DNA from 2 places in the Pseudoalteromonas sp. CF6-2 genome. Region 2 is predicted to be linked to the other one. Evidence: riboswitches for the same ligand, from Rfam matches in the RefSeq annotation. Region 2 holds a riboswitch; the other holds the start of a gene.
What was found. A riboswitch is a leader RNA that binds a small molecule or an ion and turns the genes downstream of it on or off. The one in region 2 is predicted to bind cyclic di-GMP.
Positions count from the first base shown of each region.

Region 1: another riboswitch for cyclic di-GMP. It lies ahead of L3Q70_RS16215 (chitin-binding protein); the one in region 2 lies ahead of L3Q70_RS04205 (OmpA family protein).

Region 1 is NZ_CP091442.1:3,483,051-3,489,744, forward strand. Features, by position in the region: gene L3Q70_RS16195 (TonB-dependent receptor) at 1-362, opposite strand, end outside; gene L3Q70_RS16200 (LytTR family DNA-binding domain-containing protein) at 579-1,310, shown strand; gene L3Q70_RS16205 (hypothetical protein) at 1,375-1,785, opposite strand; gene L3Q70_RS16210 (S9 family peptidase) at 1,842-3,917, opposite strand; gene L3Q70_RS16215 (chitin-binding protein) at 4,027-4,596, opposite strand; cyclic di-GMP riboswitch class I at 4,710-4,800, opposite strand; gene L3Q70_RS16220 (efflux RND transporter permease subunit) at 4,924-6,694, opposite strand, start outside.
Region 2 is NZ_CP091442.1:891,118-897,811, forward strand. Features, by position in the region: gene L3Q70_RS04185 (flagellar biosynthetic protein FliQ) at 1-97, shown strand, start outside; gene fliR (flagellar biosynthetic protein FliR) at 94-876, shown strand; gene flhB (flagellar biosynthesis protein FlhB) at 877-2,007, shown strand; gene flhA (flagellar biosynthesis protein FlhA) at 2,017-4,095, shown strand; cyclic di-GMP riboswitch class I at 4,228-4,313, shown strand; gene L3Q70_RS04205 (OmpA family protein) at 4,412-5,296, shown strand; gene L3Q70_RS04210 (sigma-54 dependent transcriptional regulator) at 5,312-6,622, shown strand; gene L3Q70_RS04215 (flagellar hook-basal body complex protein FliE) at 6,639-6,694, shown strand, end outside.

The DNA.
Region 1 (6,694 bases), 1.0 Mb from region 2:
AGTACAAGCGTTCTGTTCGAGCCTAAGTTACGTAAATCTACCGTCGCAACACCTGCACTTGAAGTATTGAAGTTTGAGTTTGTACGACTAATTGCCGGTGTACCAAATGCTGGGTTTTCAAGTAATAAGTCTTGAATGTTTAATGAACCTGAAGCATCAATAGCCGAGCTATCAACAACTTGAATAGGGGCTGAAGACATAGCTTCTGCAGAGCGAATTCGCGACCCTGTCACTTGAATACGCTCAACCTTTTCTAATTCTTCATCCTGTGCCACCGCATTTACCGACACGCCTCCCATCATTGCCATCGCAATTGCAGAATAGACAAATAATGGACGTGGATTTTTTTCGTTTTTTATCATGGTAATTCCCCTGAAAATTATTTGTAACCACTTAGTTACAGCTCGCCACATTATTGGGCTTTATGCATTTCAGATAGCTGCATTTTGTAAGCGGATTAAAATTAGGGATAAGCGGAATATTTTGAGGGACAACTAAATTGTAAAATAATTTGAATAGAAAATAGGAACAGACACGGTCTTATTGTTTTTAACAGGTACGCTACATTCGGAGCTACAATGCAAAGCATTTTATTTAACAGCATAATACATATCGCAGAGCCGCAATTTGCAAAAATGCTTGAAAGCGCAATAACACGGCACCATAGTTTTCACTCCATTACTGTCATTAATGAAATGAGCAGTTTTAATTTTGAAAATACTCACGTTGCTTTTTATCAACTCAATTCATCGCCTAGCTCTCTTGAGTTGCTACAACTAACAGAGCTTGCCAAGCATTTAAAGCTTGTTATTGTTGCTGATTCGGCGCAATTAGCTAACTTAGCTTATGAAATAGGTGCTATTGACTTTATACTTACAACTGCAAATTCTATGCGGATAAATCAGTGTTTTGAGAAGCTTATTCATTTATGCCCCCTTGCCAGCGCACATCATCAAGAACACGTGCAAGAACAAGAAAACTCCCATTTAATCGTCCGAGATGTAGGCAAAGTGAGGCTTGTTGATATTGAAGAAATCGTATGGATAAATGGAGCTGGTAACTATGTAGAGTTGCATTGCCAAGATAGTCCTCGCCCAATATTACACCGCGAAACGATGAAAAACTTAACAGAGAAGCTGGCAAGTAAGGGGTTTATTCGTATTCATCGCTCTACTTTAGTTCGTAAAAAAGCAATCAGTGAGTTGATACCGACCGACTGTGGTGATTATAAAGTCATTTTAAAAAGCAACGCGATTTTAAATTTATCGCGCCGTTTTAAAATGAATCTAGAAGGTATTTTGGGGATCTGAACAATAACCTATTGGGTACTTTGCAAGCTCATTTAATAAAAGCCCAAATGGGCAGGCTTATAGTTTATGTTGCTGACTCTAACCAAGCTCGCATTTCTTCACACTGCGGATTAATTTCAAGGAAGCTATTTATATCTTTATGAAAGGTCACCCTGAGTCCACTGTCTTTCCACACAGACTCTATCAAACTTTGAGCCACACTATTAGGTGCCACATAATCAACTTGTTTATAGCCACGTGATTTAACCGTTTCAAAATAAGCTTTTGCTATATGAACGCTTTCTGCGGTGGCTAATTCAAACTGCTTAACATTTATTATTAAATGATGAAGGTTTTTTATTGAGTTGCCTGTTATTTCGTCTGCTATTTTATTAGTGAAGTCAACAAACGCCTCTTTATTAACACAGCCTCTAAACTCAATAAATACGCAAGGAGGGCTTATTTTATAAAACCACTCCCCATGGGGCTTAAACATAACCAAACATCACTCTTACTACGTTTAAGGTAATATTAGCTTTAAAATGGTTATTTTCAACCTAATAGAGCCATAAAAAAGGCCATTTCAAGCGCTTTCTCTTCAAGGCTTTTAAAGCGTCCAGAAGCGCCTCCGTGTCCGGCATCCATATCCGTTTTAAACACAACAATATTGTCGTCTGTTTTTATCTCACGCAGTTTCGCAACCCATTTCATCGGCTCCCAGTATTGTACTTGCGAGTCATGAAAACCCGTCGTTACTAATATATTTGGGTAGGCTTGAGCCGTAATATTATCGTATGGGGAATAAGCGTTAATGACTTCGTAAAAGTCGGGATCATTTGGGTTACCCCACTCATCATACTCATTCGTTGTAAGAGGAATACTCTCATCAAGCATGGTTGTCAGCACATCTAAAAAAGGTACGTGACAGCCCACGCCTAAATAAAGCTCTGGTGCTTGATTTACCACAGCCCCCATTAATAAACCGCCAGCACTTCCCCCTGAGGCAAACACCTTCTGTGGATGTGCATAGCCTTGCTCAGTGAGTGAGCGAGTAACATCAATAAAATCGTTAAAGCTATTTTGTTTATGCTGTTTTTTACCTTGTTCATACCAATGACGACCTAGCATTTCACCGCCACGAATATGGGCAATGGCATAAACAAAACCACGATCAAGCAGGCTCAATAAACAACTAGAAAAACTCGGATCCGTGGTAACGCCATAAGCACCATACCCATATTGCAACAAAGGGTTAGAGCCATCTTGATTGAATTTATCAATACGATACACCAATGACACTGGTACTTGCTCACCATCTCTTACGGTGATCATTAGTCGTTCTGAACGATAGTGCTCTGGGTCAAATTCACCAAGTACTTGCTGTTGTTTTAATAACGTTTTGTTGCCCGTTTTTAAATCAACATCATACAATGAACCTGGTGTTGTTAGACTTGAGTAATAAATACGTGCAGAGCGAGTGTTAGGCTCAGGATTCATCGCTATTGCAGCATAATAACAAGGGTCATCAAACTCTAATGTGAGTCGCTCTTCCTGCTTATCAACAACCACAAAGCGGGTTTGACCAAGCTCTCGCTCAGTTAAAATAAGATAGTCATTGAATATTTCGACCCCTTCCAATAACACATTATCACGGTGCGCAGTATGCTCCTGCCACTGTTCTTTTGTAGCAATTGTGTCGGTTGTGGCAGTCATTAAACGGAAGTTTTTGGCTTGCCAATTTGTGACTATATAAAAAGTATCGCCTAGCTTATCAACATCAAATTCATGGCCTTCTTCACGCGGCATTAACGCGCTGAACTCCCCCTCGGGATTGTTAGCATCAAGTACCCAAGTATCGTTCGTTTCAGTCGTAGCTAAATCAATAATAATTAAGCTTTCATCTCGACTTTTGCCAAGTCCTAGAAAAAAGCTTTTATCCTGTTCTTCATACACTAAAACATCATCGGTTTGTGGGGTGCCTAAAACATGGCGATACACCTGAAAACCCAATAAAGTTTGTAGGTCTTTTTTGACATAAAAAACTGTTTTACTGTCGTTAGCCCAAACAATTTGCCCTTCTGTGTTTTCAAGTACATCGCTGAATATTTCGCCATTGGCAATATTTTTAAAACGCGCGGTGTAAATACAGCGGCCTTCGGTATCTTCAGAATAAGCAAGTAATTGCTCATCAGGACTAATTGCGACTTCACCTAGTTCATAAAACTCATAATCACTGGCTAGTTGGTTTACATCTAACAATAACTGCTTGTCACGGGCTTCAATTGAACGACTTCGGTAATGGCGCGCATATTCATCATCACCACGAACTTCTGAGTGATACCAGAACTGGCCATCCTTTACAGGAAAGGTATTATCATCCTTAACTATCTGCCCTTTTAGTTCGTTAAATAACGCTTCTCGTAGTGGTTTAATACTGGCAAGCTGTTTTTCACAATATTCATTTTCTGCATGTAAATGTGCCAACACGTCTACATTCTCGCGTTCATCATCACGCATCCAGTAGTAATTATCAGTACGAGTTAATTGATGAGCTGTTAGTTGATGAGGTTGTTTTTTAGCTACAGGGGTAGGCGTTAATAAAGACAAAGAATAAGAATTTTGCGACACAGGAAAAACCACGATTAAAAACGAATGACCCGAGTCTAACACAGAAATAAAAAAGCCCACTCAAATTGAGTGGGCCAAACAATGCTAAATAGCATTTAGGGGGAAACTATCAATGTGATACTTGCTGCCATGCCATGGGCCAACTTTTACCCACACCAGGTTCATAGAGTGGGTTGTGTGATTCTTTCACACGACAAAACTCTGTATACGGCCAAGGTTTACACATATAAATATGGCCAGTCTTTGGTTGTAGTACTTTTACACCTGAGCTGTAAGCATTGCATGCTTGCGGATAAACATAATCATACTCTTGATTTTTATCCTTTATTTTCTTTTCGCACTTCGCAATACAGTTAAATGCCACTTTTACATGGGTTATACCCGTGCTTTCTAATGCATAAATCTGATTGAGCCGATATGCTACGATGAGACCCTGCTCTGTTATTTTTCCTGCTCGAATCATGGGCATGTGCACATTTATATGCTCAGCAATTGAACGAGGCCAATTATGAGGCTCACCCTCATCAGAGCTAGTAATAGGGTACTGAAATGACAAATCAGCTAACTCACCTTGCGCATCATAAAAAGTCACAACCACCTTATCCCCAACAAAAAGCTGAGTATGATGATTTAAGCAACCTATCGGCAACCACTTTCCAGAAGCCAGTGACATATGCATAAACAAAGTAACACCCTAAGAACAGCTAGTAGGTACTATCCAATAACAGCCGTACAAAATAAATACAATTTTAGTTTGAGGCAATAGATCCAAAGCACGAAGAATGTGCGCTTTTCAGCGGCCCCGCTATCATAGCTTTGTAATCAAAACCTTAGACCGGAAACTTTGCGTCCTAACCTTTCGGTTAGTTTGCCAAAAACTGAAATGAGTATAATCCTCAGTTGAAAACAAATCAAACAAAAGAATGTAACCGAAAGATATGTATAACAAGCAATTACTAGTCACAAATAAGCTATAAAAAAGCCAACCCGAAGGTTGGCTTAGTCATTAATCTCTTACCGCACGTCGATTTGGTATGAGTTCTTTCACTGAACGGAAAAAACGTAAGAACACATGGCCTACATCACTCATCACAATATACAGGCAAGGAACAAGTACCAATGTAATGAGAGTTGCAAACATCACTGCAAAACCAAGGGCCACTGCCATAGGAATAACAAACCTTGCCTGCAAACTCGTTTCAAACATAATAGGGAGTACGCCAGCAAAGGTTGTAATTGACGTTAAAGTAATTGCTCTAAAGCGTGCACAACCTGCCTCAATAACAGCTTGACGAGTTGACATTCCCTCTCGTCGAGCTTGGTTCACAAAGTCAGTCATAACTAAAGAGTCATTGATCACCACCCCTGCAGCAGCAATTAAGCCAAAGCCTGACATTAAGCTAATATCTAAATCAAACCAATAATGCCCCCAAATAGCACCGGTCAAGCTAAACGGAATCACCGACATAACGATCAATGGTTGTGAATAACTTTTGAGTGGCACCGCAAGTAAGATATACACTAAGAACATCCCTGCAGCAAAAAACATTAATTGCTCATTCGCCTGTGCTTGCTGCTCTTCAATGGCACCGCCTAATTCAGTTTTCACTGATGGGAACTCTTCTTTAAGCTTTGGCAGTAGTACGTCGTCGACCTGCTTGACCACTTCACCTGGTTCTATGGTTTCTTCGTCAATGCTGCCGTAGATATATACAGTACGGTAGCCACCTTCACGGCGAATATAACTAATCCCTGGCTTTTCGGTTAGCTCAACCACATCACCAAGCAGTACTTCTTTGCCAGCAGGTGTCGTCACTACCGCATGTTTTAAAGAAGCAAATGCTTCACGCGTTAATTTAGGATAACGCACCATTACACGTACTTCTTCACCACGACGAATTACACGCTGGGCTTCTCCGCCGTAAAAACTTGCACCAACTTGATTGGCAATTGTGGCAAGGTCTAAGCCTAAATCATAAGCAACTGGTTTTAAGCTAAGTTGGACTTCTTTACTAGCAGGGTCAATTGTCGAGCTAATATCAAATAAGCCTTTTTGCTGTTGCAGCAACTGAATAAAACGACGACCCGCATCATTTAAAGTATCAACATCGGGCCCATAAAGCAGGTATCCAAACTCGCCATCATTGCCGCCGCCATTTACATCGTCGTAGATTTGCAATGATTTAACACCGGCAATGTTTGGCATCTGTTCACGCCAACGTCGCGATAGCTCGAAAGCATTATATGGACGCAAGTCCTCATCTACCAATGGTGCTAAGATTTGTGCTTCAGTACGCCCCTGATTAAAGACCAAAATATCACGTAATAATGTGTGACCAAACTCACGTTCTGTCTCTTGATCAACCTTTTTAACCATGGCTTCAATTTCACGAATTGCTTCAATGGTCTGTATATCAGATGCATTTTCATTCATTTCTAGGTTAATTTGCGGAAAATCATGGGGGACTTTTGGTGTTGGTACAACACGTACTTGATTTGACGAAATTAAAGCGAATGTCAAAATCAAAAGGCCAATAAATGAGAATAACACTAACCAACGCCATTCAACACAACGCTCAATAAAGCGTTTATACGGGCCATTCACAAAGTTAAAGAAGCGCTTGTTAAAACGTGCTCGCCAACTATCAGGGTTAATAGGCGGAAAGTGAGTATGGGCAATGTGCGCAGGTAGAATAAGCTTTGATTCTATTAAACTGAATACCAGACATAAAATAACGACGACCGCGATACCATAGAAAAAAGCACTCTCAGGGCCG
Region 2 (6,694 bases):
ACTGTTAATGGTGGTGTTTGCAGGGCATTGGTTAGTGCGCACCTTATTGACGTGGTTTGAAGACCTTAAGTTTATGATCCCAGGGGTTTTTGGTTGAACTCCTTAATTGCTTTAACCAGTAACGACATTGTTAGCTGGATGGGCACCATGTGGTGGCCATTTGTTCGGTTTTCGGCTTTGCTGTGGGCAATGCCAGTATTTGAAAACCCCGCAGTGACTCCACGCGCCCGAATCGCTGTGGCTATGATGCTGGCCTTTTTAGTGGCAGGGCAATTGCCACTCGCTCCAGCGGTTGATATTTTTTCGTTAGATGCTGTCGTGCTGACTGTTGAGCAGATCATTTTTGGTGTCTTAATGGGGCTTGCCTTGCGGTTGTTGTTTGAAGTGATGTCTCTGGTTGGTCTTGTGTTGTCGATGCAAATGGGTTTATCGATGGCTTTGGTAATGGACCCTGGCAGTGGTAATCAGGTTGCATTATTAGGACAGTTATTCTGGATAATGGCTGCGCTTTTGTTTTTTGCCGCTGACGGTCATTTAATTACGTTGCACGTTATGGTCGAGAGTTTTACTGTTTGGCCTATAGGCAGCAGTATTTATAACTTGGACATTATGGCTGTCGTTAATTTATTTGCTTGGTTATTAGCCTCTACTCTACTACTTGCACTACCTGGCGTGATTGCCATGATGTTAGTCAATCTAACGTTTGGCGTAGCAAGTCGCGCAGCTCCTTCTTTGAATATCTTTGTTTTAGGCTTTCCGATGGCCTTAATAATGGGTTTCTTTTGTGTATTTATGACACTTAGTTACACAGGCAATGCATTTGCTAAATTGACCTACCATGTTTTAACCGTATTTAAAACGGCGATGGGAGGGTGAATGTCAGATAACAGTGCACAAGAAAAAACAGAACAGCCCAGTGAAAAGCGCCTCAAAAAAGCACGTGAAGATGGGCAGGTAGCCCGTTCTAAAGAACTTAATACGGCTATTTTATTGATGGTGAGTGTGGCAGGGCTATTGTTTTTCGCTAATTTATTTTATGACCTATTTATTGGCTTGATGCGCACAAGTATGCAACTGGATCATCGTATTATCGATAATACGAAACTCATGCCAAATGCCATAGCTCAAGCAATACTCGATATGCTGGCAACTTTAGTGCCGTTTTTATTGCTCGCGTTTTGCGCTATGTGGATCACGGGGGTGTTACCTGGTGGGTTTATTTTCTCAAAAAAATTACTCGCACCTAAGTTAAGTAAGCTAAATCCTCTTTCGGGTTTAGGAAGAATGTTTGGTAAACAGGTTTTGACTGAGCTGTTAAAGTCGATGATTAAAATTGCCTTGTTGGCTATTTGCTTATTTAGCTTTTTGACTCAGTTATGGCAGCAGTTAGTAGCCTTACAAAATCAAGACTTGCTGGTGGCTCTAAATCAAGGTATTAGCCTGCTATTTTTAGCTATGATGATCACTGTAACTTTGCTGTTATTTGTAGCTGTGATTGATGTGCCTATTCAGCAAAAACAAATTCTAGATAAAATTAAAATGACCCATCAAGAAGTCAAGGAAGAGCGCAAATCATCCGATGGTAACCCCGAGATCAAAAGCAAAATTAAGCAAATTCAATATCAGCAAGCAAATAGGCGTATCGAAGAGCGGGTCCCCACAGCAGACGTGATTGTTACAAATCCAACACACTATGCGGTTGCGATTCGCTATAACGAAGAAAAAGCCAAAGCACCTTATGTTGTCGCTAAAGGCATGGATGAAATGGCACTTAGGATCAGAACATTAGGGCGTCAGCACAATAAAGAAGTTATTGAGTTACCTGCTTTAGCGCGGGCTATCTATTTTTCGACACGCATCGACCAAGAAGTACCTAATGGACTTTATAAAGCGGTTGCTTATGTACTTACTTACGTAATGCAGCTAAAGGCTTACAAGCAAGGGCGAGGTCAAGCGCCAGCGCCATTGCCTGAACTTGAAATTCCAAAAAATTTACAAAAACCATAATGGTGGAGAATGACTTTGAATTGGCGTAGTTTAACCCGACCTTATACTGCTATACCGGTATTGCTGTTAGCTGTTTTATCTATGGTTATTTTGCCATTACCCGCATGGCTACTGGATACCTTATTCACCTTTAATATTGTACTTTCTGTGATCGTGTTATTGGTTGCTGTTTCAAGTTCGAAACCACTCGATTTTTCTGTTTTCCCAACCATTCTGTTGGTTGCAACCTTAATGCGCCTTACTCTAAATATTGCATCGACTAGGGTTGTTTTACTACATGGTCATGAAGGCTCTGATGTGGCAGGGCGAGTCATTCAAGCATTTGGTGAGGTGGTGATTGGTGGCAACTATGTTGTTGGTATCGTCGTATTCATTATTCTGATGGTGATTAACTTTGTCGTAATCACCAAAGGTGGCGAGCGTATCTCTGAAGTTGCAGCACGTTTTACTCTTGATGCAATGCCAGGCAAGCAAATGGCAATTGATGCCGACTTAAATGCGGGACTAATTGGCCCAGAACAAGCTAAAGAACGACGTACTACCGTGGCACAAGAAGCTGATTTCTATGGTTCAATGGATGGTGCTTCTAAATTTGTACGCGGTGATGCAATAGCCGGTCTGATCATCTTAGTGATCAACTTACTGGGTGGTGTCAGCATTGGGGTATTTCAGCATGACTTGAGCATGGCTGAAGCATTTCAACGTTTCGCTCTTTTAACAATTGGTGACGGCTTAGTTGCACAAGTCCCTTCATTATTACTGGCTGTTGCTGCGGCAATTATTGTTACCAGAATGAACGATGAAGGTGACATGAGTGAAGCGGTGGGAAGCCAGTTACTTGCCTCACCAAGAGTGATTCTAACAGCCGCATTAGTCATGCTGGTGTTAGGTATTGTGCCAGGCATGCCAAGCCTTGCGTTTATTGGCTTTGCACTGCCTCTTTTGTATGTTGCTTGGCGACTTTACAAAAAGACACCACAAGGGCAGTTAGAAGAAGCGCAAAGTATTACAGATACAATTGCCCAAGAACAAGCAGCTCTGAGCTGGCAAGATATTCCGCATGTCGATACTTTAAGCGTTGAGCTTGGTTTTCGTTTAGTTTATCTGGCCGATAAGGAAAAAGGTGAGGAGCTAGCAAAAACAATACGTGGTATGCGTAAAAGCTTATCTGAACAACTTGGTTTCTTGTTACCTGAAATCAGAGTTAAAGATAATCTCAATCTTAATCCTCAAGAATATAAAATCAAACTAGCAGGAGTGGCCGTTGCGTCTGCTCAACTGAATGCCAAGCAGCTACTAGCTTTAAACACCGGCGATACTTACGGCCAGTTAGATGGTGAACTAACGACGGACCCAGCTTATGGTTTGGAAGCTGTGTGGGTTGATGAGAAAAATAAAGCCAAGGCACTGAATATGGGTTATTCAGTTGTCGACTTAGCCACGGTAATCGCAACGCATATGGGCAAAGTGATAAAAGAGCATTTAGATGAGCTGTTTAGTTATGAAGATATTCAAAACTTACACGAGAGATTAAAGACTGTATCACCTAGTTTGGCTGATGCGCTTGAAAAGTCTTTACCAATTAACCTGCAACTAAAAGTGATGAGAATGCTACTTAAGGAGCATGTCGCGATTGGTGATATCGTGACTATTGCAGGCACTTTAGTTGACAGTATCGAAGTCACAAAAGACCCGATTCTACTTGCTGCCGATGTACGCTGTGCACTAAAACGTGTGTTAGTAAAACAAGTGATGGGCAATCGTGACGAATTAGCTGCTTATAGCTTAGATGAAAAACTAGAGCAAACGATGCAAAGTTCGTTAGAACAAGCCATGCAAGCAGGGAAGGTAGCATTAGATAGTTTTGCTGTAGATCCTAATTTACTTGGCCAGTTCCAACGAGCCATGCCTGTGATTACTGATGAAATGAAATCTCAAGGTGTTAACCCTGTGTTGATTGTTATTCCGCAGCTAAGACCTTTACTGGCGCGCTATGCACGTTCATTTACGAAGGGAGGTTTATCAGTGCTTTCTTATAATGAAGTGCCTGATAATATTAAAGTTAGTATCGTTGGCTCTTTAGGATAGTGTAAGCGGTATGAATTTAATATGAATAAATACCCGTAATGTTGCTTTTTGGTTTTTTTTATCTATAATCATTAAGAATTAGGTACTTGTTAACTGTTTTATAATAACAGTTACTTAGTTGGAAACACTAAGACAATTAAATGGCAAACTACACCGAAAGGGTAGGACGCAAAGCTTCCAGTCTAAAACCGCAAGGTCATGATAGTGGGGTTACATTAACTTAGCGGCACGTCTATTCGCCTCTTCAGGCAATTTGTTCCGCTTATTATATACGTTAAAGCCCTTAATTGGGCTGTTTATGATAATTGGAATACGAATGAACAACTCATATCAGCTTGTTAAGGCAACTTTTTTAATTGTTGTAGGCATTATAACTGCTTATGCATTGCCTGTGAAAGCTGAACGCGTAATTACCCAAAATTATGAGCAGGCAACATGGTATGTCAGTGGTGATGCTTTTTATTGCCAACTTAGCCAAAAATTAGATAGTTATGCGCAATTATCGATTATTAGCGAGCCTGCAGAGCCACAGCACCTAGATTTTAAGTGGTTGTTAACCGAACGTGATATCACGGATGTACAAGTATTTGCCCGTACAGCGGATTGGCAAAACAAGCAAGCAATCGCCCCTTCTATACAATTCTTTTCAGCCAATATTGAGCAGCAACAGGTTACGTTTAAACAAGGTGTTGCACCTCTTTTAAGCGCCATTAAGCAAGGCTACTGGTTAGATACAATCGTCGGGTTTGGCGATGAGCAACTGAGACTGACTTTTCCTACAACTCATAGTGATAACGCGATTGATAAATACCAGCAATGCCGTGAAAAATTAGCACCTTTATCTTGGCGACAAGCGAGAGATTATGAAATTAATTTTGACTCAGGAGAGCGTGTTGTTAAACGTGCCGCAGACCTGCGTTATTTAGAGAAACTAGTTCGTTATATTCAACTCGATCCTAAAGTTAAGAAAGTCATGATTGATGGACATACAGATAATGTAGGTTCTCCACTTGCCAATCGTTTGTTATCGAAAGAAAGAGCCGATGATGTGGCATCCCGACTTATTGAGTACGGGATCGATGCAAAGTTAATTGAGATCAGGGCTCACGGAGGACGCTATCCCGTGGCAAGCAATTCAGATTCGAACGGTCAGTCTTCAAATAGGCGCGTCTTAATTCGTCTATTTCGTCAAAAAAGCTAAGGTGTGAGAAGGAATATGGATCAGAAACATCTACTATGGCTTGCGCCAGAACAACCATCACGTGAAATTGAATTGGCGATCAATGATGAGCAGTATCAACTTCTGTACACAGATTCGATCCCCGATGCTATTGGTTATTGTTTGAGTTATCAGCCTGAACTGGTATTAATTGATGCTCAACAAGCACAAATGAACTTGGTTGACTTGGTAAAACTAGTTAAAAGAACTCATCAAGGTGGACAAATTATCACGCTTGTGGAATCGAACCAAGGTGAGCTTGCTTCACAGTCACTCAATAATGGGGCTGTCGACTTTTTACTTAAACCGTTTTTTGCTGATCAACTCAAACTAACTATCCGTAACGCTGATTCTATGAAGCATGGTGTGAGTGACTTAATTGCTGTGTCACTGAAATCACAGCAAGTGCTTAGACTTGCCAATCGTGCAGCACAAACATCTGCAAGCGTACTCATTATGGGTGAGTCGGGTACAGGTAAAGAAAAGCTCGCTAACTTCATTCATCAATCTTCTCCACGTGCAGATAAGCCATTTATTGCGGTTAACTGCGCAGCTATTCCAGAAAATATGCTGGAGTCTATGTTATTTGGTTATAACAAAGGTGCATTTACGGGGGCGGTAGCACAGCAAGCGGGTAAGTTTGAGCTTGCAAATGGCGGCACTATTTTACTGGATGAGATAACTGAACTGCCTTTAGAGCTGCAAGCTAAATTACTTCGTGTCCTACAGGAGCGAGAGGTTGAGCGATTAGGCAGTCATCAACGCATTAAACTCGACATTCGTGTGATTGCAGCATGCAATAAGCCACTGCGTGAGCAAGTAGAGAAAGGCCTTTTTCGTGAAGACTTATTTTACCGCTTAGATGTATTGCCGTTAATGTGGCCAGCATTACGTGACCGAAGTGACGATATTTTACCATTAGCGAAGTATTTTATTGCTAAATACGGAGATGAGAAGTTTCACTTTAGTCAACAGGCAGAGCAGTTGATGCATAGCTATCACTGGCCAGGTAATGTTCGTGAGCTGGAAAATGTAGTGCAAAGGGCATTAGTGATGGCTCGCGGTGTCGAAATTCAAGCGGCAGATCTAAACCTACCCGAAAACGTTAAAGCACTCACGACAACCAGTGCGTCACAGTTAAAACATAGCAAGAAACAAGCTGAATTTGATTATATTTATGATTTACTTAGCCGTTTCAAAGGACACAGAACCCAAACCGCAGAGGCACTCGGTGTGAGTACCCGAGCTCTTCGATACAAAATAGCCGCCATGCGTGAGTATGGCATGGATATAGACGCAATCGCTTAATTTAAGGAACAGAGTAATGTCACCTATTGAAAGTCAACGCCTTCTGCTTGGAAAAATGACTGATATGCAGCA